3 regions of the Pandoraea sp. SD6-2 genome follow, and region 1 is predicted to be linked to each of the others. Evidence: predicted binding sites of a transcription regulator. Region 1 holds the regulator's gene; each other region holds the start of a gene.
The links. The regulator sigma-54, encoded in region 1, starts transcription at its own class of promoters, with help from an activator protein. The targets are predictions, from matches to a motif close to TGGCANGNAANCTGCTTT.

Region 1 (10,330 bases):
GCACCACGGCCGCCCTCGCCCTCGGCGATGCGCTGGCCGTCGCGCTGCTCGACGCCCGCGGGTTCGGCGCAGAGGACTTTGCCCGCTCGCATCCGGGCGGTGCCCTCGGCCGGCGTCTGCTCACCTTCGTGCGCGATGTCATGCGTACCGGTGAACGCATTCCGCGGGTGCGCACCGATGCCAGCCTGTCCGATGCCCTGCTCGAAATGACGGCCAAGGGGCTTGGTATGACCGCGATTGTCGATGCCGACGATCGCGTGGTGGGTATCTTTACCGACGGCGATCTGCGCAGATTGTTCAAACGTACGCTCGACTTCACCACGCTCACGCTGGCCGACGTCATGAAGGCCGGCCCGCGCACCATCGGCCCCGATCAACTCGCCGCCGAAGCCGCCGAGCTGATGGAGCGTTTCGGCATCACGCAACTGCTCGTGACCGAGAACGACCGCCTCGTCGGTGCGCTGAACGTCCACGACCTGTTCGCCGCCAAGGTCGTGTGAGTCTCCAGCCCATGAGTCAATCCAGCATCGCCCAATCCACTTCGTCCAACGTGGCCCATGCCGACGCCAACGCGCGCGCGGCTCGCCTGCGTGTCATGGTGTTCGACGTCGACGGTGTGCTCACCGATGGCGGCCTGCGCTACGGCCCGGCCGGCGAGGTCATCAAAACGTTCGATTCACTCGACGGGCACGGCCTGAAGCTGCTCGCCGACGCCGGCATCGTCACCGCCATCATCTCCGGCCGCCACTCCGACATCGTCGCCAAGCGCGCGGCGGATCTTCGCGTCGCCTACGTCTATCAGGGCGTGCACGACAAACGTGCCGCGTTCGAGGATCTGTGCGCCAAGGTGTCGGTGACGGCCGATGTTTGCGGGCATATCGGCGACGACTGGCCCGATCTGCCCGTACTCACACGCGTCGGCTTCGCCGCCTGCCCGGCCAATGCCCACGCCGAAGTGCGGGCGCGTTGCCACTGGATTGCCGGCACGCGTGGCGGCGAAGGCGCCGCGCGCGAGCTGTGCGACTTCATCCTGCGCGCTCAGGGACGTTACGACGCCCTGCTCGCCGAAGCCCTGGCCTGACGCGCAGAGGAAGCCGATCACTCATGGCCATTCAACGCGTCTCATCTGCCTCCCTAATCGCCGTCGTCGCGCTGGCCAGCCTGGCGGCCGGCACGTACTGGCTCGTGCAACGCACGCTGCCTTCCGACGCCGATCGCGCGCCGTATGTGAAGCGGCACGTTCCCGATTACTATGCCGACGACATGGCCATCTCCACGCTGTCGGCGAGCGGGCTCACGCAATACCGCATCAATGCGGTCCACATGACGCATTTCGAGGACGACCAGACCACGGCGCTCACGATGCCCGCCGTGCGTGCGTTCACGCCGGATCAACCGGAAGTGACGGCCACGAGCAAGCGCGGCACGCTCAACGCCGACATGTCGATCGTCGATATGTACGACGATGCCGTGGTCGTTCGTCAGGCCGGACCGCGCGATCCGGAAATGCGCGCGCTGTCCGAACACTTCCAGGTGCTGGTGAACGAAGACATCGTACGCACGGAACTTCCCGTCCAGCTCTTCCGAGGGTCTTCCGTGATGTACGGCGACGGCATGATTTTCAATAACATCTCGCGCGCCGTACAATTGCTCGGCAATGTTCACGGCACGATCCAGCCGGCGGAAATGGGCAGTAAACCCCCGGCCCCGCCCGCCGCAACCAACGCGCCTCCCCAGACCAAACAGGGCTCCAAGACCCCATGACCGATCGCCGCAACCCGCGACCCGTTTTCCTGTCGATGCGTACCCTGCGCGCGCTGGCCACCGCCTTCGCCGTGCTCGGCGCACTGGTGTCGCCGCTCGCCCACGCCGAGCGTGCCGACCGCGACAAGCCGCTCAATATCGAGTCGGATCACATGAGCTATGACGACCTCAAGCAGGTCAACATCTTCACCGGCAACGTGACGATGACCAAGGGGACGATTCTCCTGAAGGCCGATCGCGTCGAAGTGACTCAGGACCCGGAGGGCTATCAGTACGCTACGGCCTACTACAAGCCGGGCGGCCCGCTCGCCTATATGCGCCAGAAGCGCGACGGCCTCGACGAGTACATCGACGGCTGGGGTCAGACGATTTACTACAACGGCAAGACCGAAGTCGCCACGCTCACCACGCAAGCCACGCTCAAGCGCCTGGCCGGCGGCACGAAGGTGCTCGATGAGATCCACGGCAGCGTGATCACGTACGACACGTATAACGAGGTCTATACCGCGAACAGCGGCGCAGATCAGGTCAACGCCAACAATCCGAACGGCCGCGTGCGCGCCACGCTCGCCCCGCGCAATGCAACGGGCGCGAATCAGGCGCAGCCCGGCGGCGCGAGCAAGCCGGGGGCAGCCGCCAAGGGCGATCTGCCGCCGCTGTCTCCCTCAAAAAGTATCGGGAATCCGCGTGAGTAATTCTGCCAACAGCAACGCCTCGAACATCAATCCCGGCCTCGGCCCGGCGGGCAAGCCGAGCGCGCTCGTCGTACGCTCGCTCAAGAAGCAGTACGGCGCCCGTACCGTCGTCAAGGATGTCTCGCTGGACGTGAAAAGCGGCGAAGTGGTGGGTCTGCTGGGCCCGAACGGCGCAGGCAAGACAACGTCGTTCTATATGATCGTGGGCCTCGTGCCGGCCGACGACGGTGAAATTCAGCTCGACGGCAATCTGATCAGCGAACTGCCGATTCACGAACGTGCCCGCATGGGGGTCTCGTATCTGCCGCAGGAAGCGTCGGTATTTCGCAAGCTGACGGTCGAGGACAACATCCGCGCCGTGCTCGAATTGCAACTCGATGCACAGGGCAAACCGCTCAAGCGCGACGAGATCGAACGCCGCATCGAAGCGCTGCTCGATGAATTGCAGGTGAGCCATCTGCGCGAGAATCCGGCGATGTCGCTCTCGGGCGGCGAGCGCCGCCGTGTGGAAATCGCCCGCGCACTGGCTACGCAGCCGCGCTTTATTTTGCTTGACGAACCATTTGCAGGTGTCGATCCGATTGCCGTGCTGGAAATCCAGCGCATCGTGCGCTTCCTGAAGGACCGCGGCATCGGTGTCCTGATTACCGATCACAACGTACGCGAGACGCTCGGCATCTGCGATCACGCCTACATTATCAGCGAAGGCTCGGTGCTCGCTGCCGGCACACCCGACCAGATCGTGGCCGACGAAAGCGTCCGCCGCGTCTATCTGGGCGAGAATTTCCGGATGTAAAGCAAATTTTTCGCATGTAAACCCTGCCCCCGATAGGGAACAGGGCCGGTTCCGCTGGCGTGACAAAGCCTCTACAATGAAGGCGAGATACGCTATGAAACCGACTCTTCAACTCCGCACCTCCCAGCACCTGACCCTCACGCCGCAGTTGCAGCAATCGATCCGGTTGTTGCAACTGTCGACGCTCGAACTTCAGCAAGAAGTCGAGCACGCCCTCACCCAGAACCCGATGCTCGAACGCGAGGACGATTGGCTCGCGGGCTCGGTACGTGTGGGCACGGACGGGTCGCTGCGCAACGAGCGGAGCACGTCGGGCAGCAGCACGAACGACAGCTCCGAACCCGCCAACGGCCGCGACGAAGCCCGCGAACTCGACGGCGAGACGCGCTTCGACGACAACGCCCAGGACAGCGGCAGCGACTGGAGCCTGAACGACTTCGCACGCTCGGGTAGCGCATCGGACGACGACGACAACGCCCGTCCGCAACTTCATGTCGATCACCCCAATCTTCGCGAACACCTGTTGGCCCAGTTGCGCCTGACCAAAGCCAGTCCGCGCGACCGGGCGCTGGTGGAATTCCTGATCGAATCGCTCGACGAAGATGGCTACCTCGGCACCATGCTCGATGAAATTCAGGCAGAAATGCCCGAAGAGCTGGCGCTCGAGACCGAAGAAATCAACGCCGCACTCGCACTGCTGCAGAGCTTCGACCCGGCGGGCGTGGGCGCCCGCACCCCGGCTGAGTGCCTGCGGCTGCAACTCCAGCGTCTGCCCGCGAGCAACGTTCGCACACTGTCGCTACGAATCGTCAGCGATCACCTGGAATTGCTGGCCGCACGCGATTACACCCGTCTGCGCCGCCAGCTGGGCGTGAGCGAAGACAGCTTGCGCGCCGCCCATCAACTGATTCGTTCGCTCGACCCGTTCCCCGGCGCCGCCTATGGCTCACCCCAGGCCGATTACGTCGTGCCCGATGTGCTTGTGCGCAAACAGGGCAGCGGCTGGACTGCGGAACTCAATCCCGATGTCATGCCGCGCCTGCGCATCAATGAGATGTATGCGCGCATACTGCGTAATAACCGCAACGATCCGGGCACCGGCAACTTACAGCAGCAGCTTCAGGAAGCCCGCTGGCTGATCAAGAACATCCAGCAACGTTTCGATACGATCCTGCGCGTGGCGCAGGCGATTGTCGAGCGTCAAAAGAACTTCTTCACGCATGGCGAAATCGGCATGCGGCCCTTGGTTTTACGCGAGATTGCTGATACGCTGGGCTTACACGAATCCACGATTTCACGCGTGACTACCAGTAAGTACATGCTCACTCCATTTGGAACCTTTGAGCTGAAGTACTTCTTTGGTTCACATGTGGCAACGGAAGCCGGTGGCGCAGCGTCATCGACCGCCATCCGCGCACTCATCAAGCAACTCATAGGAGCAGAAGACCCGCAGACCCCCCTTTCCGACAGCCGTATCGCGGAACTGCTGGCAGAGCAAGGGTTCGTGGTAGCGCGGCGCACCGTCGCGAAATACCGTGAGGCCATGCGAATCCCCGCAGTGAACTTGCGCAAATCTTTGTAGGACGGTCCTGGTGTGCCATGTTGGCTCGCTGGGGCATAACGCCGCAGTGCGACATTGCGTCACGTCAATGGCTCGCACTCCCGCTAGCCAGCGTCGTTGATGATGCGGCCTGCACTTCGGCATTTCAGCAAGGAGAGCAGCTATGAATCTGAAGATCAGTGGACATCACCTCGAACTCACGCCGTCACTGCGCGAATTTGTCGTCAACAAGCTCGAACGCGTGTTGAGGCATTTCGACCAGCTCATTGGTGCCGAGGTGATCCTATCTGTCGACAAGACCAAGGAGAAGGCCGGACGCCAGATTGCTAGCGTCACCGTGTATCTCAAGGGCAAGGAAATTTTCGTCGAGAAGTGTGACGAGAATATGTATGCCGCCATCGACAAGCTGATCGACATGCTCGACCGCAAGGTAATGCAATACAAGGACAAGGTTCAGGATCACGGTCGCGAGGCCCTCAAGCACCAGCAACCTCCCGAGGCAGAGCCGCCGCAATGAGCCTGTCCGGGCGAGGTAGTCGCATCGACTGACAGGCATGTGAGTTCGCACGGCGCCACCCAAGCGCATGCACGCCTGTCATAAGTCTGGCATCACCCACCGCGGGGCCGTTGAACGGCCCCTTTTATATGGTTCCGCCAAGTTCCATGGATTGCCGCGGGCACCGTAGCGGGTGGTCTATAATGCGAGGTCAATCGGGGGTTGGAGGGCGACTAAGCGTTCGCCCGCATTACAAGATGAACCGTTTAGTCAAACTCTTACCTGCGTCCAACATCCTGCTTGGACTGTCCGTCACCAGCAAGAAGCGCGTCTTCGAGCAAGCCGGGCTTCTTTTCGAGAACAATGCCGGCCTGTCGCGCGCGCTTGTGACCGACAATCTGTTCGCACGCGAGCGTCTGGGCTCGACCGGACTGGGTGAAGGCGTGGCCATTCCGCATGGGCGTATCAAGGGCCTCAAGCATCCGATGGCAGCATTTGTGCGTCTCGAAGACCCGATTCCCTTCGAAGCGCCCGACAGTCAGCCGGTTTCCCTGCTGTTTTTTCTATTGGTGCCTGAGCAGGCAACGCAGCAACATCTCGAGATTCTTTCCGAAATTGCCCAGTTGCTCTCCGATCGCGCGATGCGCGAGACGTTGAGCCGCGCGCCGAGTGCCGACGAGATCCACGCCGCACTCGCCAACTGGCAGCCCTGAACCGGCGTATGCGCCGGTATCCGCCGCGAAATTCAGAGAATTCGTAGCTCCCACACCCAACCGAACGAGGCGACGCGGTGGAACTGACCGGCATCAACGCGCAGAGCATTTTCGACGACAACGCCGCCACGCTGCGGTTGTCGTGGCTGACCGGCCATGAGGGATGGGAGCGCGGTTTCACGCCCGAGAGCGTGGCCACCGCCACCTCCAGCGCCGACCTCGTGGGTCACTTGAACCTCATCCACCCGAACCGGATTCAGGTGCTGGGTGAGGCTGAGTTGCGCTACTACCAGCGCCTCACGGACGAAAACCGCAAGCGTCATATGGGCGAAGTGATTGCGCTCGAACCGCCGTTCCTCGTGGTCGCCGACGGCCTCGAAGCCCCGCCCGATCTGGTGTTGCGCTGTACCCGCTCGTCCACACCGCTGTTCACCACACCGATGTCGACGGCAGCAGTCATCGACAGCCTGCGTTTGTACATTTCGCGTGTGTTCGCCCCGCGATGCACGATGCATGGCGTGTTTCTCGACATTTTGGGCATGGGTGTGCTGCTCACCGGCGATTCCGGTCTCGGTAAGAGCGAACTCGGCCTGGAACTGATCAGCCGGGGGCACGGACTGGTCGCAGACGATGCCGTCGATTTCGTGCGACTCGGGCCGGATTTCGTCGAAGGCCGCTGCCCGCCGCTGCTGCAAAACCTGCTGGAAGTGCGCGGTCTGGGCCTGCTCGACATCAAGACGATCTTCGGTGAAACGGCAGTGCGCCGGAAGATGAAGCTCAAGCTGATCGTCCAGTTGGTGCGCCGCCCCGACGGCGAATTCCAACGCCTGCCGCTCGAAGCGCAGACAGTGGACGTGCTGGGCCTGCCCATCAACAAGGTCATCCTGCAAGTGGCGGCCGGGCGAAACCTCGCCGTGCTGGTCGAAGCCGCTGTGCGGAATACGATCCTGCAACTTCGCGGCATCGATACTCTCAAGGACTTCATGGAGCGCCAGCGGCAAGCCATGCAGGACCCGGACGGCATGCAGGGCAAGCTGCTCTGAATCCCCCACGGGTGGCGCCCGCCGTCGCCCGAAACGCCGGGGTTTACCGTAATTTCTGCTTTTTTCTGTCAACGCCGCGCGATTGCGGCGCGTTTTCTTTCATGTTGTAATCGCCACGCGGCCCCTTCCCGTGCGTGTCGACCTTATGGAGAGACGATCATGAAAAAAGCACTCGCTGCATTGCTTCTGGCATCCCCGCTGCTCGCATCGCCCGTATTTGCCCAGACGGCCGCCCCGGCGCCGGCTGCCAAGGCAGCCAACGCCCAACAGAACAAGATGAGCACCTGCAACACGCAAGCCGCCGACAAGAAGGGTGACGACCGCAAGGCGTTCATGAAGGAATGCCTGTCGAACAAGCCGGCCGCCGCAGCCAAGCCGACCCAGCAAGAAAAGATGAAGACCTGTAACGCACAGGCTGGCGACAAGAAGGGCGATGATCGCAAAGCGTTCATGAAGTCGTGCCTGTCGAACAAGCCGGCAGCCTGACGCCTTTTCCCCGCCAACGCATACCCAGCGGCGCCCTACGGGCGCCGCTGTCGCGTGTGCAACGCTTTTTTCTCGTGAAACGAGAGAAATCCTCGGGAACGTTCTTGTTTCTGTCGGCTCGACACCCGTAAGACACAATCGCTTACCATCATGGTTGTATTCGGGGAATGTCATGAAGATCGTACTGATTACCGGCGTTTCGGGTTCCGGCAAATCGCTGGCCTTGAACGTCCTCGAGGATGCGGGTTACTACTGCGTCGACAATTTGCCGTCGCGCTTCCTGCCTGAACTCGCCGAATATCTCGAAACGCAGAACTACACACGTCTAGCGGTCGCCATCGATGCGCGCAGCGGCGGCTCGCTCGCCGATCTGCCACCGATCATCGGCGGACTGCGCCGCTTCGGCCACGACGTGCGGGTGTTGTTCCTCAACGCCACCACGCAAACGCTCGTGCAGCGTTTTTCCGAGACGCGCCGCCGTCATCCGCTCTCTGTCCTGGGCGACGATACGGTGTCGGCCACTGGCTCGCTCGTCGAAGCGATCGAGAAAGAGCGCGAAATGCTCAATAGCGTGACCGAACTCGGTCACCAGATCGACACCAGCAATTTGCGCGCGAGTGCGCTGCGCCGCTGGATCCGTGAATTCGTCCAGCACGATCACGCCGGACTCACGCTGATGTTCGAGTCTTTCGGATTCAAGCACGGTGTGCCGCTGGACGCCGATCTCGTGTTCGATGTCCGCTCTCTGCCCAACCCCTATTACGACGCGCAGCTTCGTCCGCTAACCGGCCGCGATCAGCCGGTGATCGACTTCCTCTCGGCCATTCCGGAAGTCGACGAGATGACCAACGATATCGGCGCGTATCTGCAGAAGTGGCTGCCAAGCTACATGCGCGACAACCGCAGCTATCTGACGGTGGCGATCGGCTGCACGGGCGGCCAGCACCGCTCTGTCTTCATCGCCGAAACGCTAGGCGAGCGCTTCCGCGCGGAAGCCAGCGTGCTCGTGCGGCATCGCGAACTCGCTCCCCTCGAGCCCGCAGCCTGATTCAGGCCGGCAGGCAGAGTTGGCCGTCGCCCGGCGAAACAATGCGCAGGGCGTCGGCAATCTTGCGGATCGGCGACGGCAATCCGGCCGCGGCGATGCCTGCCGAGTCGAGCCACGCATGGGGGGCGTCGCCCGAACGGGCAGCAAACGCCCCCTGCGCCGAAGCCCCGGATAGCGTTACCAGCCACGGGCGCAAGTGCAGCCGGAAATGCGTGAAGACGTGTGTGAGCCCCTGCAGCGGCACAAGCGACTGCACGGTGCCCTGCGCGGCGCCAAGGGCGGCGGCATGGGCGCTCAGACGCTCACGCAGCGACGCATCGTCCGCCTCGCGCTCCCCGGTGGGCGGTGTCAGTTCCGGCAAGCTCCATAGCCCGCCCCAGATGCCACTGTCGGGGCGCCGCTCGAACAGGATGCGCTCGCCCGAGCCAATCACCAGCACGTCGACGTAACGCTCAGGCTGAACCTTCTTCGGCTTGGACGTCGGCAATATCCGCTCGCGTCCCGTCGCATGCGCAACGCAATCGCTGTCGAACGGGCACTCGCCGCAACGCGGCTTGCCGCGCCCGCATAGCGTCGCGCCGAGATCCATCATCCCCTGCGTGTAGGCGGGCAAATTGCTTCCGGGCAGCAACGATTCGGCCAACGCCCACATTTCCCGCTCGATTTTCGGCGTGCCCGGAAATCCCTCGATACCGAACACACGCGCGAGCACCCGCTTGACGTTGCCGTCGAGAATCGCGGCGTGCGCATCGTAAGCAAACGCGGCAATCGCGGCGGCCGTCGAGCGGCCGATACCCGGGAGCGTGGCGAGCGTCTCTGGGTCCGTCGGGAAACGTCCGCCATGCTCGGCGAGCACGACCTGCGCGCAACGATGCAGGTTGCGCGCCCGCGAGTAGTAGCCGAGGCCGCTCCAGAGCGCCATCACATCGTCCTGCGGCGCGTTCGCCAGCGCGGCGACATCGGGGAATCGCTCAAGAAATCGCGCGTAATACGGGATCACCGTGGCAACCTGCGTCTGCTGCAACATGATCTCGGACAGCCAGATGCGATAGGCATCGCGCGTGTTCTGCCACGGCAGATCGTGGCGGCCATGCTCGGCCTGCCAAGCGATCAGACGCTCGGCAAAAGTGCCCGCAAGCGAGTTGGCAGGAAGGTCGCTGGACGATTCGTTCATATCGGTTTTTGGGGGGCATCTTGTACGGCGATGGGCGGCGGCCGGGCCGGACTTTCCGGTCATCCCGTTTGCCGCCGCTGCTGCGTCATTTCTGACAGTGCGGGCAGAAGAACGTGGAGCGCTGGCCCTGCACGATCTGCCGGATTGGCGTGCCGCACACGCGACATGGCTGTCCGGCACGGTCGTAGACAAAATACTCCTGCTGAAAATAGCCGCTCTTGCCGTCGCTACCCACGAAGTCGCGCAACGTGCTGCCACCTTTCTCAATGGCTGCGGCGAGCACATCCTTGATCGCTTTTGCGAGCTTTTCCGCGCGCGGCCGGGAAAGTTTGCCTGCCTGCATGCGCGGGTGGATGCCAGCACGGAACAGACTCTCCGACGCATAGATGTTGCCCACGCCCACGACGATGTTGCCTGCGAGCAATGCCTGCTTGATGGCAACCGTACGCCCGCGTGTGCCGGCATACAACCGCTGACCGTCGAAGTCGTCTGTCAGCGGTTCTACCCCGAGACTGGCGAGCAGCGGATGCATGAGCACGTCGCCGGCCGAGCGC
Region 2 (10,330 bases), 280 kb from region 1:
TCGACGAGCGCGGCATGACGGTGCTGCTTGTCGAACAGTATTACGACTTCGCGCTCGAACTCGCCGATCACTATCGCGTGATGAGTCGCGGCGCCATTGTGGCAAGCGGACTCGGCAAGGACATGGAGGCCGACGGCGTGCGGCACATGGTGGCGGTGTGACGCGCGCCCGGCGCGCTGTACTGCCGCACATGCCCGCCGCGTGCTAGATTCACGGCATCCACGGCCTACCCTCTTTCATGAATTCCCTGCACGCGTCCCCCACCGGCTGGCATGCCGAGCTGACACTGGGCTTCGCGCGACACGAGGCGCGCACGGTGCTCGCCACGCGTCGCCATCAAGGCCCGCTCGTCGTCCAGAAATCCCTTCATCCGGAAGGCCCGGGCATATGTCATGCCGTAGTCGTGCATCCGCCCGGCGGCATTGCGGGCGGCGACACGCTGTCCATCGACGTCGATGTCGGTGACAGCGCGCACGCGGTGCTCACCACACCCGGCGCGACCAAGTGGTACAAGTCGCCGGGCCGCTTCGGCACGCAGGAGGTCACCCTTACCGTGCACGATGGCGCGAAGCTCGATTGGCTGCCGCTCGAGAACATCGTGTTCGAGCAGGCCGACGCCCGCCAGCGCATCACCGTGCGGCTTGGCGACGGCGCGACCGTGATCGGTTGGGACGCCACCTTGCTCGGCCGTCAGGCCGCCGGGGAACAGTGGACGCAAGGCCGCTGGCGTTCGAACTTCGAACTGCGCGACGCGAAAGATCGCCTGCTGTGGGCCGAACAAGCCGTGCTCGGCGCCGGCGACGCGCAACGAACGGGCACCACCGGTCTCGCGGGATTCCCGGTCTTCGCCGCGCTGTGGGCGGTGAGCGACGCGTGCACGCGAGAGCTGGCCGAATCGCTCGCGCAATGTCTGCCGTTCAACGACGACCTGCGCGCAGGCGTCACGTGCTTGCCCGGCAATGTGCTCGTGCTGCGCGTGCTCGGTCACGACATGGAGACGGTGCGGCAGTTGCTGATCTCGCATTGGCTCAGGCTGCGCCCGTTGGTCCATGGCGTGCCCGCCGAACCGTTGCGCCTGTGGTCGACGTGATGGCGATGTCGCGCGCATCCACGCTACGCCGCGTGCACATCGATCGAATGCGATCCGCATAGGGCGGTATCTTTGCGCCATGTCCGAGGACACCTCCCAAAACGCCCCGGTATCTTCTGCGCTTACCCTGCACTCGGCAAGAATTCGATGCACGTCCGCCGGTTTCCGGCGCGCGCATCGCATCGTTCCGAAAAGGGGAGTGTCTCGTGAAATCGAGTTGCAGCACGTCGTCATCGGCTAGCGGAGTTAGCGCCGGCTCGTCCATCTCCTCTCTTGCGACCCATGCGGACGCCTTCAGAGGCCGGCCGTATCGCTTCGCGCAGGACTTCAGCACGACAAGACAGGTACCTCATTATCAAAGCGTGTTCGGCGTGACGACTGGCGCACACCCGCACGCCATCCAGACGCGCGCAACACCTGCGCCGTTCGGAGAGGCCGCCGGCGACAACGACATCCCCGAGGCCTTCGGCGACAACTTCGTCGATTGGGGACACGCTCCCGACCTTGGCCCGCCCCCGGTCGCCTCAACCGCGAAAGTCTTCCGTCTCGACGAAGCCATGCGCGAGCCGGTGCCGAACATCGTTAGTTACATCTGGGTCGGCGGGAACCGAATCAGCGGCGCGAATTACAACAATATGCTGCACGTGGCCCGGTTGAATCCGGACGCGACGCTGCTTCTCTATATCGACAGCGAGACGCGGGATATCGAGCTTGAAGCGCTCGCCACGCGCAGCGGTTTCGACGCCGGATGCGCGTTACGCCAATGTCCGAACGTAACACTGGTACGGGTGAGAGACAGTGCGTTTGGCAAGGCCTTTTCGATAGCGCACGGCGACACCTATGCCTTTTACGAGCGTTGCATGGCCGCCGGGAAATTCGCCATGGCCTCTGACACCCTGCGCTATCCAGCCGTGTACCGCACCGGCGGTGTGTACTTCGACGCCGACGACGAATTACTGACACCCATCGATTTCCAACGGCTGAATGCAGTCCCCGACGAGATCCTTCATCAGATGCCCTACTCCTTGTCACCCAAACACGGTGAGGGCATCTTCTTCCCCAGTTGCCCATTCGCGGCGCGCGCAGGAAACGAGTTGCTGCTTGAGGTCATCGACCGCTGCGGCGCCAATTACCAGCGCTATGTCCGAATGGAAAAGGGGCACTACAAGCCGCAATTCGCATTCGAGGATTCCATCCCGTACTACGAGATAAATCGCATGTGCGGCCCCGGCGTTTTGACCGACGTCTTGATCGAACACGATCCGAGGTCGGCGCAGCTTTACGAATTGCATGCGAACAAAGAGAAATCGTCCGGCCCGCTTCCGGCGGGAATCAAGCGTCACGTTCCGTTCGCCAACCATGACGTCACCGCATGCGCCTTCCGTTCGGGTTCCGATCACAGTTGGGATATGACGAAAGCCGTCTCCCCTTTCGAACATCTCGCCGTGGAAGAGCCCGAAGGATTACCGCAACCGAACGCCGACGGTGTACGGCTCGACGAGCGAGGCGACGGCTTCGTCCGAGCCGAAGGATTCACGTTCCGGGTCGCCCCGAGAGGCCCCGACAACGTTCGATGCGTCCTTACGCCCTACGGTCAGGTTTCGTCCGTGACAGTCAAACGCAGCGAAAGCGGTATCTGGAGTGCGCAGAACGCCACGCGTCCTCCCACCCCCTGACGCCTGAGCGCGCGCCGGCCGATCGTCGGCCGCACAAAATGATCGAATGCACCAATACAGGGAATGCTTGCGTACCCACTGCTGGATTGCACCAACAAGAGGCCCCCGCTTCGACTCGGCGTCCGCTCAGATCCCCGGCGCACGGCGCAGCAGCCACGCCCTGCCACAGTTATCTCAGCGTGACACCCTCGGGCACGATTCCTGCTACCTCACTGTATCGACCGGTCAGACCAGATGATCCGGCCGCCGGAACACTCCTGTTGCCGGAATACTTCGCCCCCGATACCCGAGGTTGCCGTCATGCTGCCGTTCACCCGTACCGCCGTCTCTCATGAAGCCGTTACCGCTACGCTCGGCGCGCGTGCCCGTGCCCGCCGCGCCTTCACCACGTTGATGCTCGCCGCCAGCGCGATCGCTGCCTTCACGGTGGCGATGCCGCGCGCCGCACACGCCGACGAACTTGACGACATCGTCAAGCGCGGCACCCTGCGCGTGGCCGTGCCGCAGGACTTCCCGCCGTTCGGCTCCATCGGCCCGGACATGAAACCGGCCGGCTATGACATCGACACGGCTGCCCTGCTCGCCAAGGGCATGGGCGTGAAGCTCGAACTGGTTCCCGTGACGAGCGCCAATCGCGTGCCCTACCTCACGACGAACAAAGCCGACCTCGTGATCTCCAGCCTCGGCAAGAACGCCGAGCGCGAGAAGGTCATCGACTTCTCGGAAGCGTACGCGCCGTTCTACAACGGCGTCTTCGGACCGAAGGATCTGGTGGTGACCAAGCCTGCCGACCTCTCGGGCAAGACCATCGGTGTGACGCGCGGCGCCGTCGAAGACCTTGAACTGTCGAAGATCGCGCCGGCCGACGTTACGATCAAACGCTTCGAAGACAACAACGGCACGATCTCGGCCTTCCTCTCGGGTCAGGTGCAACTGGTCGCCACGGGCAACGTCGTGGCCGCCGCGATTCTCGCCAAGCATCCGCCCAAGCTGCCGGAGCCGAAATTCCTGATCAAGAATTCGCCCTGCTTCGTCGGCCTGAACAAGAACCAGCCGCGACTGCTCGCCAAGGTCAACGACATCCTCACGGCGTCGAAGAAGGACGGCTCGCTCGGCAAGATCTCGCAGAAGTGGCTCGGCATGCCGCTGCCGGCCGACCTCTGATCTGCACGCGCTTTCCGGCCCGCCTCACCCCGAGACTCATCACCGGCTTCACATGCATTACGTCCTCGACTTTGCCGATCTGCGGCAATACCTGATGCTCTTCGTGCGCGGCGCCGCACTGACGGTTGCCCTCACGGCCGTGTCCACGGTCGTGGGCGTGGTCGTCGGTGCGCTGTGCGCCGTCACCCGCGAGGAAGGGCCAACGTGGCTCAAGGCCGTCGCGGGTGTGTACGTCGAACTGATCCGCAACACGCCGTTCATCGTGCAGCTCTTTTTCATCTTCTTCGGGCTGCCCAGCCTCGGCATTCATATCGACGAGACGACTGCCGCCATCGTCGCCATGAGCGTAAACCTCGGCGCGTACGCCACCGAGATCATTCGCGCGGGCATGCGTGCCGTGCCGCGCGGGCTATCCGAAGCCGGGTTGTCGCTCGCCATGACGCGCGGCCAGATCCTGCGTCACGTGATCCTGCCGCAGGCGTTCGCCAAGGTGTTTCCGGCGCTCGCCAGCCAGATCGTGATCGTGATGCTCGGTTCGGCTGTCGTCTCGCAAATCTCCGTACCCGATCTGTCGTACGCCGCCAACTTCGTGCAGTCGCGCACCTTCCGGGCGTTCGAGAGCTATCTGATCGTCACCGCGCTGTATCTCGTGCTCGCGATTGCGCTGCGCCGCGTATTGATGCGCTGCGCGCGCCGCCTCTTTCGCGGCACGGTCAAGGTCAGGGGAGGTGCACGATGACCGAGTTCTCCACGTGGGACATGTTGTACGGCCTGCTGCTGGCCGGACGCTGGACGCTCGCGCTCTCGGCCATCGCCTTCGTCTTCGGCGGGCTGGTGGCGTTGATGCTGCTCGTGGTGCGCGTCGGACGCGTGCAATGGGCGGCGAATGCCGTAGCGCTGTACATCGAAATCTTTCAGGGCACGCCGCTGCTCATGCAGCTGTTTCTGGTGTTCTTCGGCCTGCCGTTGCTCGGCCTGGACGTTTCGCCGTGGGTAGCCGCAGCCGTCTGCCTCACGCTCTACACAAGCGCCTACCTGACGGAAATCTGGCGCGGCTGCGTCGACGCGATTCCGCACGGTCAGTGGGAAGCGTCGTCGAGCCTCGCCATGCGCTACGGCGAGCAACTGCGTCACGTCATCCTGCCGCAGGCGCTGCGCATCGCCATCGCGCCCACGGTCGGCTTCTCGGTGCAGGTGGTCAAGAGCACGGCGCTCGCGTCGATCATCGGCTTCGACGAACTGACCAAGACCGGCACCATGCTGACCAATGCGACCTTCCAGCCATTCACCGTGTACGGCCTCGTCGCTCTGCTCTACTTCGCTGCCTGCTATCCGCTGTCGCTGTGGGCGCGTCATCTTGAAAGGAAACTCCATGTCGCTCATTGAAGTCAGGGGCATGCAAAAGCGCTTCGGCGAGAACCCGGTGCTCAAGGGCATCGACATGGACGTCGAGCGGGGTCAGGTGGTATCGATCATCGGCAAGAGCGGCTCGGGCAAGAGCACGTTGCTGCGCACGCTCAACGGCCTTGAGCGGTTCGACGCGGGCAGCGTCGCCGTCGACGGTGTGCACGTCGGCGCACGCGACACCGACCTGCGCGCCCTGCGCCTGAAGGTCGGCATGGTGTTCCAGCAGTACAACCTGTTTCCGCATCTGTCGGCCGGTGAGAACGTGATGCTCGCGCAGAAGGTCGTGAAAAAGACCTCAAGTGCCGACGCGCGCGAAGTCGCCCGCACCATGCTCGCCAAAGTGGGGCTGGCCGACAAGTTCGACAGCTACCCGTCGCAACTCTCGGGGGGGCAGCAGCAACGCGTGGCGATTGCGCGCTCGCTCGCCATGAACCCTGCGGTGCTGCTGTGTGACGAGATCACCTCGGCGCTCGATCCCGAACTGGTGGCCGAAGTGCTCAAGGTGCTCGAAGACCTCGCCGCCGAGGGCATGACGCTGATTCTCGTCACGCACGAGATGCGCTTCGCCCGTCACGTCTCGGATCGCGTGGTGTTCATGCATCAGGGCAAGATATGGGAGTCGGGCGAACCGGAGCAGCTCTTCACACAGCCGGCGACGCCGGAGTTGCAGCGGTTCATCTGTCAATGAGAACACCGAAGCATGACGCCGCCCGCGCCCGCGCGCCGCACAAATCTGGTGCGTACCGGCTCGACCGCAAAACCCAGTGGCGCAGACGTGAGCGCGCGCCTATGATGTGCGGCAGCGGCGTCATCCCACTGAACCCTTGGCATTGAAATTTCTTCGTCACGATGAAGCTCACTCCGCGCGAAAAAGACAAGCTGCTCATCTTCACCGCCGCCCTGCTCGCCGAACGCCGGCGTGCGCGCGGCCTGAAGCTCAACTATCCGGAGGCCGTGGCCTTCATCAGCGCCGCCCTCATGGAAGCCGCACGAGACGGACGCACCGTGGCCGATCTGATGCACTACGGCACCACGCTGCTCACGCGCGAGGACGTCATGGACGGCGTGCCCGAGATGATCCCGGACATTCAGGTCGAAGCCACCTTTCCGGATGGCACCAAGCTCGTCACCGTGCATCACCCGATTCCCTGAGATGCGCCAATGCGAGTCCCTGCCGGCACGCCCCTCGTTGCATTCGCACTCGTGTGCGATCCGGTGTCCGGTGTCGCTTCGTACCCCTTCGTACCCCTTCGTACCCCTTCGTACCCCTTCGTACCCCTTCGTACCCTGTTTCTCCGTCGTCGATAACAACATCCTAAGGACGTCTCATGTCAGTGGACCGCTCCCTCAATGCCCATGACGCCGGCGAAGTGTCCGCCACTTCGCTGAGCGCTTCCGCGCATTCCCCCCGTCACGCGCATCGCCACCTCGCGCGCGCGGCGACTGGCCTCGCTCTGCTTGCCGCGTCAGGCGTCGCGCTCGCGCACCCCGGTCATCCGGGGCACGACGCCGCGAGCAGCTTCGCCGCCGGCTTTCTGCATCCGCTGACCGGGGCAGATCACCTTTGCGCCATGATCGTTGTCGGCCTGTGGAGTTCGCTGACGTCCAAGCGCGTCTGGCTTGCCCCGGTCGCGTTCGTCGCCATGCTCGCCGCAGGCGGACTGCTCGGCATGTCGCACTGGTTCGCGCTGCCCGGTGTCGAGCCGATGATCGCCGTCTCGCTGCTCGTGCTCGGACTAATGCTCGCCACGCGTGCGAAGCTGCCGGGCTGGGCAGGGGCAGCCATCGTGGGCGCGTTCGCGATCTTCCACGGTTTCGCTCACGGCGCCGAACTGCCGGCTGAGGCGAGCGCAATGCACTACATGGCAGGCTTCCTGATCGCGACCGGCATGCTGCACGGCATCGGTATCGCGGCGGGCGTTGCGCTGCGCCGTCGCACGGCATGGGTACCGCGCTTGCTGGGAGCGGGCGTGCTGGCGTACGGCGTATCGCTGCTCGCCGCAGCGGCCTGAGTCGCAGTCACGCCTTTTCGGAGACGCTCATGATTCCCGGAGAACTGTTGCCCGCCTCGGGTGAGATCACGCTCAACGAAGGTCGCCCGACCCTCAGCGTGACCGTCGCCAACACTGGCGACCGCCCGATCCAGATCGGTTCACACTTCCACTTTTATGAAGTCAACGATGCGCTGCAATTCGACCGCGAAGCGGCGCGTGGCTTTCGTCTGAATATTGCCGCCGGCACGGCAGTGCGCTTCGAGCCGGGGCAGCAACGTACCGTCGAACTCGTCGCGTTGGCGGGAGATCGCCGCGTGTTCGGTTTCGCCGGTCGCGTCATGGGGGCGCTATGAAGATTTCACGCCGCGCTTATGCGGAAATGTTCGGTCCGACGACAGGTGACCGCCTGCGACTGGCGGACACCGAACTCATCATCGAGATCGAGCGCGATTACACGACCTACGGCGAAGAGGTGAAGTTCGGCGGCGGCAAGGTCATTCGCGACGGCATGGGTCAATCGCAGCGCACACGCGCCGATGTGGTCGACACCGTCATTACCAACGCCGTCATCATCGATCACTGGGGCATCGTCAAAGCCGACATCGGGCTCAAGGACGGCCGCATCTGGGGCATCGGCAAAGCCGGCAACCCGGATATCCAGCCCGGCGTGACCATTGCGCTGGGCGGTGCGACGGAAGTGATCGCTGGCGAGGGGATGATCGTCACGGCCGGCGGCATCGACTCGCACATCCACTTCATCTGCCCGCAGCAGATCGAGGAGGCACTCTCGTCCGGTGTGACCACGCTGCTCGGCGGCGGCACCGGCCCCGCCACCGGCACGAACGCCACCACCTGCACGCCCGGGCCGTGGCACATGGAACGCATGCTGCAAGCCGCCGACGGCTGGCCGATCAATCTCGGCTTTCTCGGCAAGGGCAATGTCAGCCAACCCGCCCCGTTGCTCGAACAGATCGAAGCCGGCGCCATCGGTCTGAAACTGCACGAGGACTGGGGCTCCACGCCCGCCGCCATCGACGCCTGCCTGTCGGTTGCCGACGCGACCGACACCCAGGTCGCGATTCACACCGACACGCTCAACGAAGGCGGCTTCGTCGAGGCGACCGTCGCGGCAATCAATGGCCGTACGATCCACACGTATCACACCGAAGGCGCCGGGGGCGGACACGCACCGGACATCCTGAAAGTGTGCGGCGAGCCCAATGTCCTGCCCTCGTCCACGAATCCGACGCGCCCGTACACCATCAACACGCTCGACGAGCATCTCGACATGTTGATGGTCTGTCATCACCTCGATCCGGCCATTGCGGAAGACATCGCCTTCGCCGAATCGCGCATCCGGCGCGAGACGATTGCCGCCGAGGACATCCTGCATGATCTGGGCGCGCTGTCGATGATCTCCTCGGACTCGCAGGCGATGGGGCGCGTGGGCGAAGTCGTCATGCGCACGTGGCAGACCGCCCACAAGATGAAGGTGCAGCGCGGTGCGCTGGGTACCGATACGGCGCAGGCCGATAACTTCCGCGTCAAACGTTACGTCGCGAAGTACACGATCAACCCCGCGATCACGCACGGCATGGCCCACGAAATCGGCTCGGTCGAAGTGGGCAAATGGGCCGATCTGGTGTTGTGGGAACCGGCATTCTTCGGCGTGAAGCCGACGCTGATTCTCAAGGGCGGCATGATTACGACGGCGCTCATGGGCGACCCGAACGCGTCGATCCCGACACCCCAGCCGGTGCACTACCGCGAGATGTTCGGCGCACGCGCCGGGGCGATGGCGCGCACGTGCCTCACGTTCGTGTCGCAGGCGGCGTACGATGGCGATGTGGCTGGCCGTTACGGGCTGACCAAGCGCATCGTGCCGGTGCGCAATATCCGGCAGGTGACCAAGGCCAACATGATCAACAACGACTGGTTGCCGCACATCAGCGTCGACCCCGAGACCTATCAGGTCATCGCGGATGGTCAGTTGCTGACGTGCGAGCCGGCGACCGTGCTGCCGATGGCGCAACGCTACTTCCTTTTCTGATCCATGCCGCAAGATTCCGAATCACCCGCCTCTGCGCAGAACGTGCCGTCGTCGACGCTGCGTCGTGCAGAGAAACGCCTGGAAGCCGGACGTATCGCTGCGCCGCTCGCGCGCCGTGCCCCGGCGCTCGTGTTGCCGTTCGACGCCCGCAGCAAGAGCCGTCTGCGCGCCACGCTGGAAACCGGCGAAGACGTCGCCCTGTTCCTGCCACGCGGCACCGTGTTGCGCGGCGGCGACGTGCTCGTGGCCGACGACGGTGGCCTCATTCGGGTGGAAGCCGCCGCCGAGACGGTGTTGCTCGTCACGGCGGCCACGGCGCTCGCGCTCGCCCGCGCGGCGTACCACCTGGGCAACCGGCATACCCCGGTGGAAGTCGGCGACGGCTATCTCAAGCTCGAATTCGATCCGGTGCTGCGCGACATGCTGCTGCGACTCGACGTGGACGTGGCCGAAGCCCTGATGCCGTTCGAGCCCGAAGCGGGCGCCTATGGCGGCGGACACAAGCACGGTCACGATGCGACTTTTGCCGAAGACTTTGCGATCGCTCAGCAGGTGTTCCACGAGCATCACGGACATTCGCACGATCACGACCACGAGCATGACCATAGTCATGGGCACTCGCATGCTCATTCGCACGGTGACGATCATGGTCACGTTCATGGCCCGGGGTGCAGTCACGATCACATGCCGGATCATGTACATGGCCCCGATTGCGGGCACGACCATTCCCATACGCCGGCCGGTAGTACTGCTGGCGGCGAGGCTTTCCCTGTGAGTCCGACCGATGACGGCAAGTCTGGCCAGCCCTCTCACTGAACCGGTTGCCACCGCGTCGCTGCAATCGCTCGCGGCGCTGCTTCATCTCGCCTCGCCGGCGCTGCCCATTGGCGCCTTCAGCTATTCACAGGGCCTTGAAGCCGCGGTCGAGCACGGCATCGTTCACGACGCC
Region 3 (10,330 bases), on a different contig from region 1:
AGCCAGAAGCCGGCCACACCGTGCAGATTGCGCAGCAGCGCGCGTCCACGCAATGGCAGACGCGGGCGCAATGCAGTCGCCCACGTCGCGCCGGCACGTGGCCACCACAATGCGAGCCCGGTCGCGAGCATAACCAGCGTCCAGCAACCTGCCAGTTCCATGAGCCATTCGCCCGGCTTGCCCAGCATGAGCGATCGGTGGAGCGCGCGAGCCTGCTTCATCAGCCGACGCTCGACGCTCAGCGTGCCAAGCACCGTGCCCGTGTACGGGTTCACGTAGACACTTTCCCGTTCGCCATTGGGCAGGCGAAAGATGAATTCGGCACTGCGCTTCGGGTCACGATTGACTTCGACGGAACTGATCTTCGAGCCGGCGGGCAGCGATGCCGCCGCGCGATCCATCAATGCCTGTTCGCTCAGCCGGGGGGACGTGGACGCTGCCACGACCATCCGGTCGTGATACAGCCACGGCTCGATTTGGGGCTGAAAGACGTAGAGGGTTCCGGTGATTGCGAGCACCATGAGCCAGGGCATGACGAACAGCCCCGCGTAGAAATGCCAGCGCCAGAGGGTTCGGTACTGCCCGGCGCTGGTGGCCGATTGCGCTTCGCGCGTCCGGGGCGTCTGGGAATAGGGGATCTGCATAGGGCAACGATTCCGTCTCGTGTCGCCGCTGCGGGGCGCGTTGGCTCGCAGCAGCGGCGCGCGCCGGCCGACATCGTGAAGTGCGGCGGACATGCGGCGCGAGTAATGAACGACGCCGTCACCGGTAGCGGCGAGGCATCGGACTGAACGCGAGATCAGGAAGCGGCAGGTGGCGCGCGCGCAGGCGGCGTGTAGGCGAGTTGAGCGTTGGCCGGGCGCGTGTGGGCGGCCGGCCCCGCTCGGGCAATCCATGCGAACGATACCGCGCCGGTGAGTGCGGGCATGGCGAGCGGCGGGTGATTGGCAAGCAGCGAACAGTAGCCGCAAACGTCGCCCCGATTGTCGTATGACCCGTGAGACATGGATGCGCCGTGCATCCCTTCGCCGTCGTGCGCGCGTGTCGTCGGGGCAAGCGCCATCGCGGGCGCCATCCCGTCGACCGTACAAAACGCGGCGTTCAGCATTCGTGCTTGTTCCGCGCGGTGTGCGGCTAGCACCTGACTGACGGCGGGCATGCAAATCGCAAGCCACATGGCGGCGAGGCCGAGCCATGCGAATAGGCGTTTGCGTGCGGTGAAAGACATGCGTCAGGAGCGGTTGTCGCGCGAGAGAAGCCGGAATGCTATCACGCGGCCCTCAACGCGAGCGCGCGCGACGGGTGTTGACGGGGAACCAACGCAGGGCAGGCGGCTGCCCGTCCTTCGGGATGAGGGTTTTTTGAATCCGTATGTGTCACTTCTCGGGACAGATACATTCAGACATCAATGACGGCGCTCGCGCAGATATAACGGTGGGCAAGCGTCCGGTCGGCATTGAATTGGCCCCTGGCGTCTTGGCACAACGTCCCGGTACATCCGCCGGTACGTCACTCACAGAGGACAACAGTCATGTCGGAACCGGTCAATCTTCGCCGTCGTCGCCTTCTTGGCACCACGCTCGCGGGTGTCACCCTCGCCGAACTCGGGCTGCCGCCACTGGCGCATGCCGCATCGCCGTCCGTTGGCGGATATACGTCGTTCGAAACCCTTCGTCAGATCGAGGCGGGCGACCTGAACGTCGGGTATGTGCAGGCCGGGCCGAAGGACGGCAAGGTGGTCATTCTGCTGCACGGCTGGCCGTACGACATCTACAGCTACGTCGACGTAGCGCCGCAACTGGCTGGGGCCGGCTACCGCGTGATCGTTCCGTATCTGCGCGGTTACGGCACGACGCGGTTGCTCTCGGCCGCGACACCGCGTAACGGTCAGCAGGCCGTGGTGGCCGCCGACATCATCGCGCTCATGGACGCGCTGAAGATCGATCAGGCGATTCTTGGCGGCTACGACTGGGGCGCGCGAACGGCGAACATCCTGGCCGCTATCTGGCCGGAGCGCGTAAAGGCGTTGGTGTCCGTGAGCGGCTATCTCATCGGCAGTCAGGAAGCGAACCGTCAGCCGCTGCCACCGCCGGCGGAGTTGCAATGGTGGTATCAGTACTACTTTGCGACGGAGCGTGGCGCGAAAGGCTACGCGGCCAACACCGATGCGTTCAACAAGCTCATCTGGCAGCTTGCTTCGCCGCAGTGGCATTTCGACGACGCGACTTATGCGCGTTCGGCAGCGGCGTTCCACAACCCCGATCACGTGGCCATCGTGATTCACAACTACCGTTGGCGTCTGGGGCTGGCGCAAGGCGAGTCGCGCTTCGATGCGCTCGAGCAGCGTCTGGCTGCCGCGCCGACCATCTCCGTACCGACGATCACGATGGAAGGTGACGCGAATGGCGCGCCGCATCCCGCACCGGCGGCATACGCGAAGAAGTTCACCGGGAAGTATCTGCATCGCGATATCGGTGGTGGCGTCGGCCACAACCTGCCGCAGGAAGCGCCGAAGGCGTTCGCCGATGCCATTCTGGAAGTGGTTACGCTCTGATATGCGCTGAACGGCCAGCGTCACTGCGACCACACGCTCGCCGCATCGAGCGCTCACTCGACGCGGCGCACGCGAACCCGCAGCCAGACCATCGCCGCCGTGGCAATGGCCGTCGCGAGCATCGACTGCCAGATGGCGTGTGTGGCGGCCCATGTCCCGACGAATGCGCCCGCAAACACGAAAATCGTGACCCATTCGAGCACCTTGTCGAGCCGGTTCGGATCGTGATAGCGATGGGCTTCGGCGGGGTGTTCCGAGTCGGGCGATGTGGCTACAGCGTATCGATTGCGTGGCGCATGTGGCGCACAGGCGGGAAATGCTTCCACCAGGGATTGGCTGGGCCACGGATTGACTTCGGCGCCGGGGGCACCCATGCCGGTAGTCCGCCAGACGGTATCGGTGTCGGCCGCTCGTTTCAGACGCTCGATTTCTTCCGACAGGTCGGCATGTACGCGTGTGCCGTGATCCAGCGCGGTGATCTGCTCAAGCTCCGTCACCAACCTCTCGGTGGCGTCTGTGACATCGGGCAGTCCGCTGGTACGAACGAGAATGAAGGGGCCGTAGGCCGTCGAGATGTAGTCGACGAACGCGTCATAGATCGGGCGAAAACGTTCGCCGACGAGTTCGATCAGGTGATCGCGCCGCCGGGTCGTGCGTGCGAGCGCGAGCGCTTTTGTCGTCACCAGATAGGGATATTTCGCGTCCCTTTCGGCTTGCGTGGCGGTTTTCAGAAACGCTTCGCGCGCCAGCGCCGCGTCGTCGGGATCGAAATCGTCGATGACGTAGGCGAAGTGAATATCGTCCGCAGCAAATAATGCGCGCCAGAAGAGCGGGATATGGGCGTTCGCCTCCAACGAGGGGCCATCGGCGGAAAAGTACGTCTTCAATTCGCCCTTACGGCCCTCCGGCATGCGTGGCCAGGGCGGACTCTCGAGGAAGACCGGATGTGACATTTCTTGAGCCTTCAACTGAGTTGGACGGTGCCATCGAGCGTTCGCCCGCCAAACCGGGTGGGCCGGGAAATTCTGGCGCAATAAGCGGATTCTGTCATTACGAAACGTCTCTAGCCTCGTACCATCCTTTCGTTCGATTGACGACACGGACAACGACGAGCATTAACGGGACTTCGACCAGCACCCCCACAACGGTGGCGAGTGCGGCGCCCGAGCGCAGGCCGAAGACGCTGATGGCTGTGGCGACCGCCAATTCGAAGAAGTTGCTCGCGGCAATCAGGCTCGACGGTCCGGCCACACAATGCGCAACGCCGAGTCTTCGATTCAACGCGTACGCGAGCCCGGCGTTGATCGTCACCTGTACGACGATAGGAATGGCGAGCAGTCCGATGACGAGAGGCTGTTCGATCATCACATCTGCCTGAAAGGCGAAAAGCAGCACCAGCGTGGCAAGCAAGGCGCCCATGGAGTAGGGCGAAGCGGCTGCGGCTGCCCTGGCAAGCGCACTCTGGCCGCGCCCGAGTAGTACGCGGCGCAGGCCTTGTGCAATCGCAACGGGAATGAGGATGTAGACGACGACCGACACAAGCAGCGTTTCCCACGGCACGCTGATGGCCGAAACGCCGAGCAAAAGCGCCACGATGGGGGCGAAGGCGACCACCATGATGGCGTCGTTCAGCGCGACTTGCGAGAGCGTGAAATAAGCATCGCCCTTGCACAGTTGAGACCATACGAACACCATCGCCGTACACGGTGCAGCGGCGAGCAGAATCAGTCCTGCAATGTAGCTGTCCAACTGCGCTGCGGGCAGCCATCCGGCAAACCAATGGCGCACGAACAGCCACGCCAGCAATGCCATCGAGAACGGCTTGACCAGCCAGTTCACCACAAGGGTCACGCCAACACCACGCCAATGTTCGGCGACACGGCCCAGGGCGCCGAAATCGATCTTCACGAGCATCGGGACGATCATGGCCCATATCAGCACGGCGACGACGATATTGACGCGAGCGACTTCGAACCGTGAGACAAGCCCGATGTAGGTCGGCGCGACGTGTCCGACGAGCACCCCGGCGACCATACAGAGCAGTACCCAGATGGATAAGTACCGCTCGAAAGTGCCCATGATCGCTGCCTTTTCGGACCTCGCCGTTGACGGATCGGCGTCGGGAAGCGAGCGGGTCATCATGCCTCCTTGGCGCGAAGCCGGTTGCCGATTTCCTGAAGTTGCTGCTGTGCCGCAACCGGGTCGAGCTTTTCCAAGGGAAGATCCAGAAACAACTCGATGCGCGCGCGAAGTTGCAGATAGGTCTGGACAAACGCTTTGCGAATGTCGTCGGGCGTTCCCTGCGTTTGCGAAGGGTCGGGCACACCCCAATGGGCTTTGGCCGGATGGCCGGGCCAGATGGGGCACGTCTCGCCGGCCGCGTTGTCGCAAACGGTGAAGATGAAATCGATACGCGGTGCACCGGGCTGCGCGAATTCGTCCCACGACTTGCTGCGAAGCGCCGACGCGTCTGTTCCGCGCGACGCCAGCAATTCGAGTGCATAAGGGTTGGGGTGACCGGACGGCTGGCTGCCCGCGCTGAAGGCGACGAACCGGTTTGCACCCAGGTCATTGAGAATGGCTTCGGCGAGGAGAGAGCGGGCCGAGTTGTGTGTGCAAAGGAACAGCACATGGCGCTTGGCGGTATCTGCTTGTATCATGGCGCAAAGATTCCAGAAATATCGAAATAACGAGTCCGTGTTGATCACGGGGCAATCGACGACATGCAAACCACCCTGAACGATACCGACGCCGTCAAGGCCCTAGCCGCATTGGCACAAGGCAATCGACTTGCCGTGTTCCGGTTGCTGGTTGTCACCGGCCCCGAAGGGCTTAGCGTCGGCAACATCGCCGAGACGCTCGGGCTTGCTAACGCCACCCTGTCTTTCCATCTGAAGGAACTCGCCAACGCGGGCTTGATCTCGTCCCGACAGGAAGGGCGGTACATCTACTACGCGGCGGCCATCGACAAGATGAATGCGCTGATCGGTTTTCTCACCGAAAACTGCTGTCAGGGCGTGCCCGGGCTGTGCAATCCGGCGGCGTCTCGGAAGTGCTGAGTCGCCGGGTTTGTCTGCCGCGATTTCACGTCTGACGCTGCGCCGATAGCAATGGCGGACAAGTCGTCGGTCGCGGCGTAGAGTGGCGTATCGGCCTCGGCGCGTTCGCTGTAGCGGTCGACCAGATAGTCGCTCTTCCCGCGCAGCAACAATGTGAACTTGATCAACTCTTCCATCACATCCACGACGCGGTCGTAATAAGCGGACGGCTTCATCCGGCCGGCCTCGTCGAATTCCTGAAAGGCCTTCGCGACCGATGACTGGTTCGGGATCGTGAACATCCGCATCCATCGGCCAAGCTGACGTAACTGATTCACCGAATTGAAGGATTGAGAACCGCCGCTGACCTGCATGACCGCAAGCGTGCGGCCTTGCGTCGGACGGATGCCGCCCATCGAGAGAGGAAGATGATCGATCTGCGTCTTCATGACGGCAGAAATCGTTCCGTGCCGCTCGGGACTGCACCAGACCTGCCCCTCGGACCACAGCGACAACTCGCGCAGCGCCTTGACCTTTGGGTGCGCGTCGCCATCGATTTCATCAGGCATCGGCAGGCCGCGAGGGTCGAAGATGCGCACTTCGGCCCCCATCCGCTCCAGCAGTCGCGCCGCTTCCTCGGTCAGCAACCGGGAGTAGGAGCGCTCGCGCAGCGAGCCATATAGAAGCAGGATGCGAGCGGGTGCCGCGTCGGCCATGCCGAGCCGGGATGCAATGCAGGCGTCGAAATACCGGGGCTTCACGGCAGGGAGGGTGGGTTGCGGCGAGACGGCAGGCACGAAGGTTCCAGATTTTTGTTTTGATATTTCCAATAATATGGAATATTTGAATGACACGCAAGCCACCCTTTGAGAGGGTAGGGACTTTCATCGGCGGGCGCCTGTGAATGGTGCGCAGGCCTTGCATTGGTGCGAAACGTGCCCCATGGGAATGGCACGCTCGACGCCCGGTCGTGCACGCTTTCGGCGCAATACCGAGGTGGCGCCTTTGGCCACGGGCGTTGGCACGAAACTTGAATCGATCCACGCACGCTTGTACACAAGAAGGCGTACGGCGGATATCACGGGGAACGTCTGGAAGCTGCTTGCGCAGCAGGGCGAGAAGGTCAGTGCGGGGGATCCCTTGTTAATACTGGAAGCGATGAAGATGGAATTTCAGATAGCAGCACCTCATGACGGCGTGGCCGGATCGTTCCATTGCCGTCCGGGCATGATGATCAGTGCGGGAGATCCGCTGGTATCGCTGGTATGAAGACTGCCGCTATCGACGTTGTCGAACCGGCCGGCACGCATTCGCCGGAACTTGGCCCGGCGAGTAGCGCCGGTTCGCTGGCCGCCCAGATTTACGCCAGACTCAAGGCCGACATCTTTGACTTTCGTCTGCTGCCGGGAGACCGCTTCAGCGAGGGTGACGTGGCGACCCGAATGCAGGTCAGCCGTACGCCCGTTCGGCAGGCGTTGTTCTGGCTGCAACGCGAGGGCTATGTCGAAGTTCACTTCAAGAGCGGCTGGCAGGTGCGTGAATTCGACTTCAAGTACTTCGAAGACCTTTATGAAATCCGCATCATGATGGAGTCGGCGGCCATCGTCCGTCTGGTCAGCGAGGACGCCGTCGATGCGCTGATGCCGTTACGCGAGATATGGTGTGTGGCGCCGGCGCAGCGCGAGTCTGAGCCCGCGAAGGTCGCGGCCTTCGATGAAGCATTTCACGCGGGGTTGATTGCGGCGACCGGAAATCTGGAGATGGTCAGGATGCATTTCGATGTCACCGAGCGAATCCGCATCATCCGGCGGCTGGACTTCACCAAGGCGCCTCGCGTGGTGGCGACGTACGAAGAGCACGCCGCGATTCTTGACGCCATTCACACCCGAGACGTGGGTCTGGCGCAGGCGAGAATCGAGGCACATATCAAGCAGAGTCAGGCCGAAGTCCAGCAGATCACGTTGCATATGCTTCACTCGGCACGAGAGCGATTCGACTCGTTGGCCAGACGCGATCTCGTGTCTGGCCGCTTCCCAAGACCGTTGAAATGAAAGAAGCTGCCCGAGAGGGTGGCTTCTGGTACGGCGCTGGCGATGCCATGGCCTTATGGTCTGGGACATGATTGATCGCCGCATGAGTCGCTGTACTTGAAAACGAGGCGAGGTCATTCTCGTGATGGACAACCTGTGCCTGCATCACACCAAGCCGGTCAAGGCGCGGCTGGCGTCCAACAAAGCGCTTGCCTAGGTGTCCTACCTGCCCAGCTACAGCCCCGAGCTCAACCCCGCCCCTTCATAAGCAGCATTCATTGCCCCTCACCATGAAAGGGCGCAGCGCTGCAATGCACCAAAGCAAAGCACGCTGCTCCCTTCCTGTTTGCCCCGAAATCGCGCGTGGCCACAAACGAGCATGGCAACTCGAACTGGCCCCCGATGACTGTTAACTGTCATTCAAATATTTGATTTATAAAAATATTGTCGCATTTTTCCACTTGCTTGGATCTTGAGCCGCGATGTTGGCACGCTCTTTGCTTTTTATCTTGTATCCAAGTTTGGATTTATGCGGAGCACTATGCACTCACAAATCGCAATGCCCGAACTCCCCGACCATGACACCGCGTGGATCTCCCGTTTCGAGCCACCGGTCGTGGCGCTATCTCCCTCGGATTCCGCGCCCCTGGCCGGCCTGAGTTTCGCTGCCAAGGACAACATTGACGTCGCCGGCGTGGCCACCACGGCAGCGTGCCCGGCATTCGCCTATATCCCGGACCAGCACGCGACGGTAATTGAACGGCTACTCAACGCGGGCGCGACGCTGACGGGAAAGACCAACCTGGACCAGCTTGCCTGCGGGCTCAACGGTACACGCTCACCCTATGGTGTCGTGCAAAACGCATTCAATGCCGCCTATGTCAGTGGCGGATCGAGTTCCGGTTCGGCCCGGGCTGTCGCCATGGGTGAAGTCGATTTCGCACTGGGCACGGACACGGCAGGCTCAGGGCGCGTTCCTGCGGGCCTCAACAACATCGTCGGTCTGAAACCGAGCAAAGGATTGATTTCTGCGCACGGCGTATTCCCGGCCGCGCAGAGCGTGGACTGCGTGTCGATCCTCGCGACAACGGTGGCAACGGCCGTGCGCGTGCTTGAGGTCGCCGCAGGCCATGATATCCAGGATCCGTACTCGCGTGCCCTGTCTCTCGATCGCACACCTTTTCCCGCGGCGTTTCGCTTTGGCGTGCCGAAGGACCCCGAGTTCTTTGATGACGATCTTGCGCGCCGCGCCTTCTCCGACGCAGTAGCCGCGCTGCAGGCCCTCGGCGGCCAATCCGTCGAAATTGACTATACACCGCTGGCTGAAGCCGCCGCATTGCTCTATGACAGTGCCCTGGTAGCCGAGCGCTATGCCGCCGTGCGTGGCTTCTTCGACCGATCGCCGGAAGCCGTCATCGAGCCGGTTCGCTCCATCCTCGCAACTGGCAGCCGCTATGGCGCTGCCGACGTTTACGATGCCCAACACAAGCTGCAATCGCTGGCCCAGTGCGCGAGCGTCATGTGGGCAGCGATCGACCTGCTGATTGTCCCCACAACTCCCACGCACTGCACGATCGAAGCGATGCAGGCCGATCCGGTGGTTCGTAACCGCGAACTGGGCTACTACACCAACTTCGTCAACCTGCTCGACTATGCCGCACTGTCAGTGCCTGCGAGCATGCGGCCGGACGGCCTGCCTTTCGGCATCACGCTGATCGGCAAGGCTGGTAGCGACTGGCAGCTTGCCGATCTGGGCCAACGTTTTCACCACGCCACTGGCCTGCCCCAGGGCGCGACAAGCCGTCCACTGCCGCCCCCCGTACCAATCACGGCGCTCACGCCATCGCCCGCGACCCATCTACCTCTGGTCGTGGTGGGCGCGCATTTGTCTGGCATGCCGTTGAACAGCCAGCTGACATCCTGTGGCGCCACGCTCGAAGCTACCACCACTACCGCGCCCACGTATCGGCTCCACGCCCTGGCTGGCACTACCCCGCCTAAGCCCGGTTTACGTCGGGTGAGCATCGGCGAGTCCGGCGAGCCGATCGAGGTCGAGGTGTGGCAGCTACCGCTGGCCGCCGTTGGCGGTTTCCTCGCGCGGGTGCCACCGCCCTTGGCGCTTGGCAGCATAGAACTGGCCGACGGTCGTTGGCTCCATGGCTTTGTCTGCGAGGGCCACGCACTCACGCACGCGCCAGATGTCAGCGCCTATGGCGGCTGGCGCGCTTACATGCGATCGACGACCGACTGACAGACGTCTTTGTTCAAATACCCATCACTATCAGACTAGGAACCAATCATGCCCCATCTGACTCGCCGTCTCGTCCTGAAAGCAGGCGTTGCAGGCGCTGCCACGCTGGCTGCCCCCGCCATCGTCCGTGCGCAAGGCACGCCCAAACTGCGCATCGGCTACTGGCCCGTCGCTTCCGGCCTGCCATTTTTTGCAGCCCTCGATAAGGGATACTTCAAGGATGCCGGTGTTACGGTCGAACCTCTCAAGTTTGCGAGCCCACAACAGGTGATCGAAGCGATCCTCGCCGGTCGCTGCGACGGCAGCGCCAACGGCACGGCCTCGGCAGCGCTCGCGATAGGCGATATCGCCCAACCCGGGCTTCTGAAGATATTCTGCACGAACCCCACCAACGCAAAGTTCGTGCTGGATGAATTCATCGTCGCCAAAGACAGCCCCATCAAGTCTGTGGCCGAAC

Region 2: the regulator sigma-54 is predicted to act here: its motif matches at 6,163-6,180, upstream of C266_RS20000 (urease subunit gamma).
Region 3: the regulator sigma-54 is predicted to act here: its motif matches at 8,109-8,126, upstream of atzF (allophanate hydrolase).

The regions. Positions count from the first base shown of each region.
Region 1 is NZ_KB944454.1:506,474-516,803, forward strand. It holds gene C266_RS18605 (KpsF/GutQ family sugar-phosphate isomerase) at 1-500, shown strand, start outside; gene C266_RS18610 (HAD family hydrolase) at 512-1,081, shown strand; gene lptC (LPS export ABC transporter periplasmic protein LptC) at 1,105-1,764, shown strand; gene lptA (lipopolysaccharide transport periplasmic protein LptA) at 1,761-2,459, shown strand; gene lptB (LPS export ABC transporter ATP-binding protein) at 2,485-3,255, shown strand; gene C266_RS18630 (RNA polymerase factor sigma-54) at 3,350-4,837, shown strand; gene hpf (ribosome hibernation-promoting factor, HPF/YfiA family) at 4,980-5,333, shown strand; gene ptsN (PTS IIA-like nitrogen regulatory protein PtsN) at 5,570-6,025, shown strand; gene hprK (HPr(Ser) kinase/phosphatase) at 6,103-7,068, shown strand; gene C266_RS18650 (PsiF family protein) at 7,228-7,554, shown strand; gene rapZ (RNase adapter RapZ) at 7,727-8,602, shown strand; gene mutY (A/G-specific adenine glycosylase) at 8,604-9,776, opposite strand; gene mutM (bifunctional DNA-formamidopyrimidine glycosylase/DNA-(apurinic or apyrimidinic site) lyase) at 9,862-10,330, opposite strand, start outside.
Region 2 is NZ_KB944454.1:789,186-799,515, forward strand. It holds gene urtE (urea ABC transporter ATP-binding subunit UrtE) at 1-161, shown strand, start outside; gene C266_RS19970 (urease accessory protein UreD) at 239-1,090, shown strand; gene C266_RS19975 (glycosyltransferase) at 1,648-2,766, shown strand; gene C266_RS19980 (transporter substrate-binding domain-containing protein) at 3,160-3,930, shown strand; gene C266_RS19985 (amino acid ABC transporter permease) at 3,983-4,669, shown strand; gene C266_RS19990 (amino acid ABC transporter permease) at 4,666-5,316, shown strand; gene C266_RS19995 (amino acid ABC transporter ATP-binding protein) at 5,303-6,025, shown strand; gene C266_RS20000 (urease subunit gamma) at 6,187-6,489, shown strand; gene C266_RS20005 (HupE/UreJ family protein) at 6,666-7,349, shown strand; gene C266_RS20010 (urease subunit beta) at 7,379-7,684, shown strand; gene ureC (urease subunit alpha) at 7,681-9,381, shown strand; gene ureE (urease accessory protein UreE) at 9,439-10,197, shown strand; gene C266_RS20025 (urease accessory protein UreF) at 10,166-10,330, shown strand, end outside.
Region 3 is NZ_KB944424.1:177,204-187,533, forward strand. It holds gene C266_RS03440 (PepSY domain-containing protein) at 1-644, opposite strand, end outside; gene C266_RS03445 (DUF2946 family protein) at 800-1,228, opposite strand; gene C266_RS03450 (alpha/beta fold hydrolase) at 1,532-2,554, shown strand; gene C266_RS03455 (hypothetical protein) at 2,608-3,507, opposite strand; gene arsB (ACR3 family arsenite efflux transporter) at 3,605-4,693, opposite strand; gene C266_RS03465 (arsenate reductase ArsC) at 4,693-5,214, opposite strand; gene C266_RS03470 (metalloregulator ArsR/SmtB family transcription factor) at 5,290-5,613, shown strand; gene arsH (arsenical resistance protein ArsH) at 5,565-6,308, opposite strand; gene C266_RS03480 (acetyl-CoA carboxylase biotin carboxyl carrier protein subunit) at 6,541-6,861, shown strand; gene C266_RS03485 (GntR family transcriptional regulator) at 6,858-7,643, shown strand; gene atzF (allophanate hydrolase) at 8,164-9,873, shown strand; gene C266_RS03495 (ABC transporter substrate-binding protein) at 9,922-10,330, shown strand, end outside.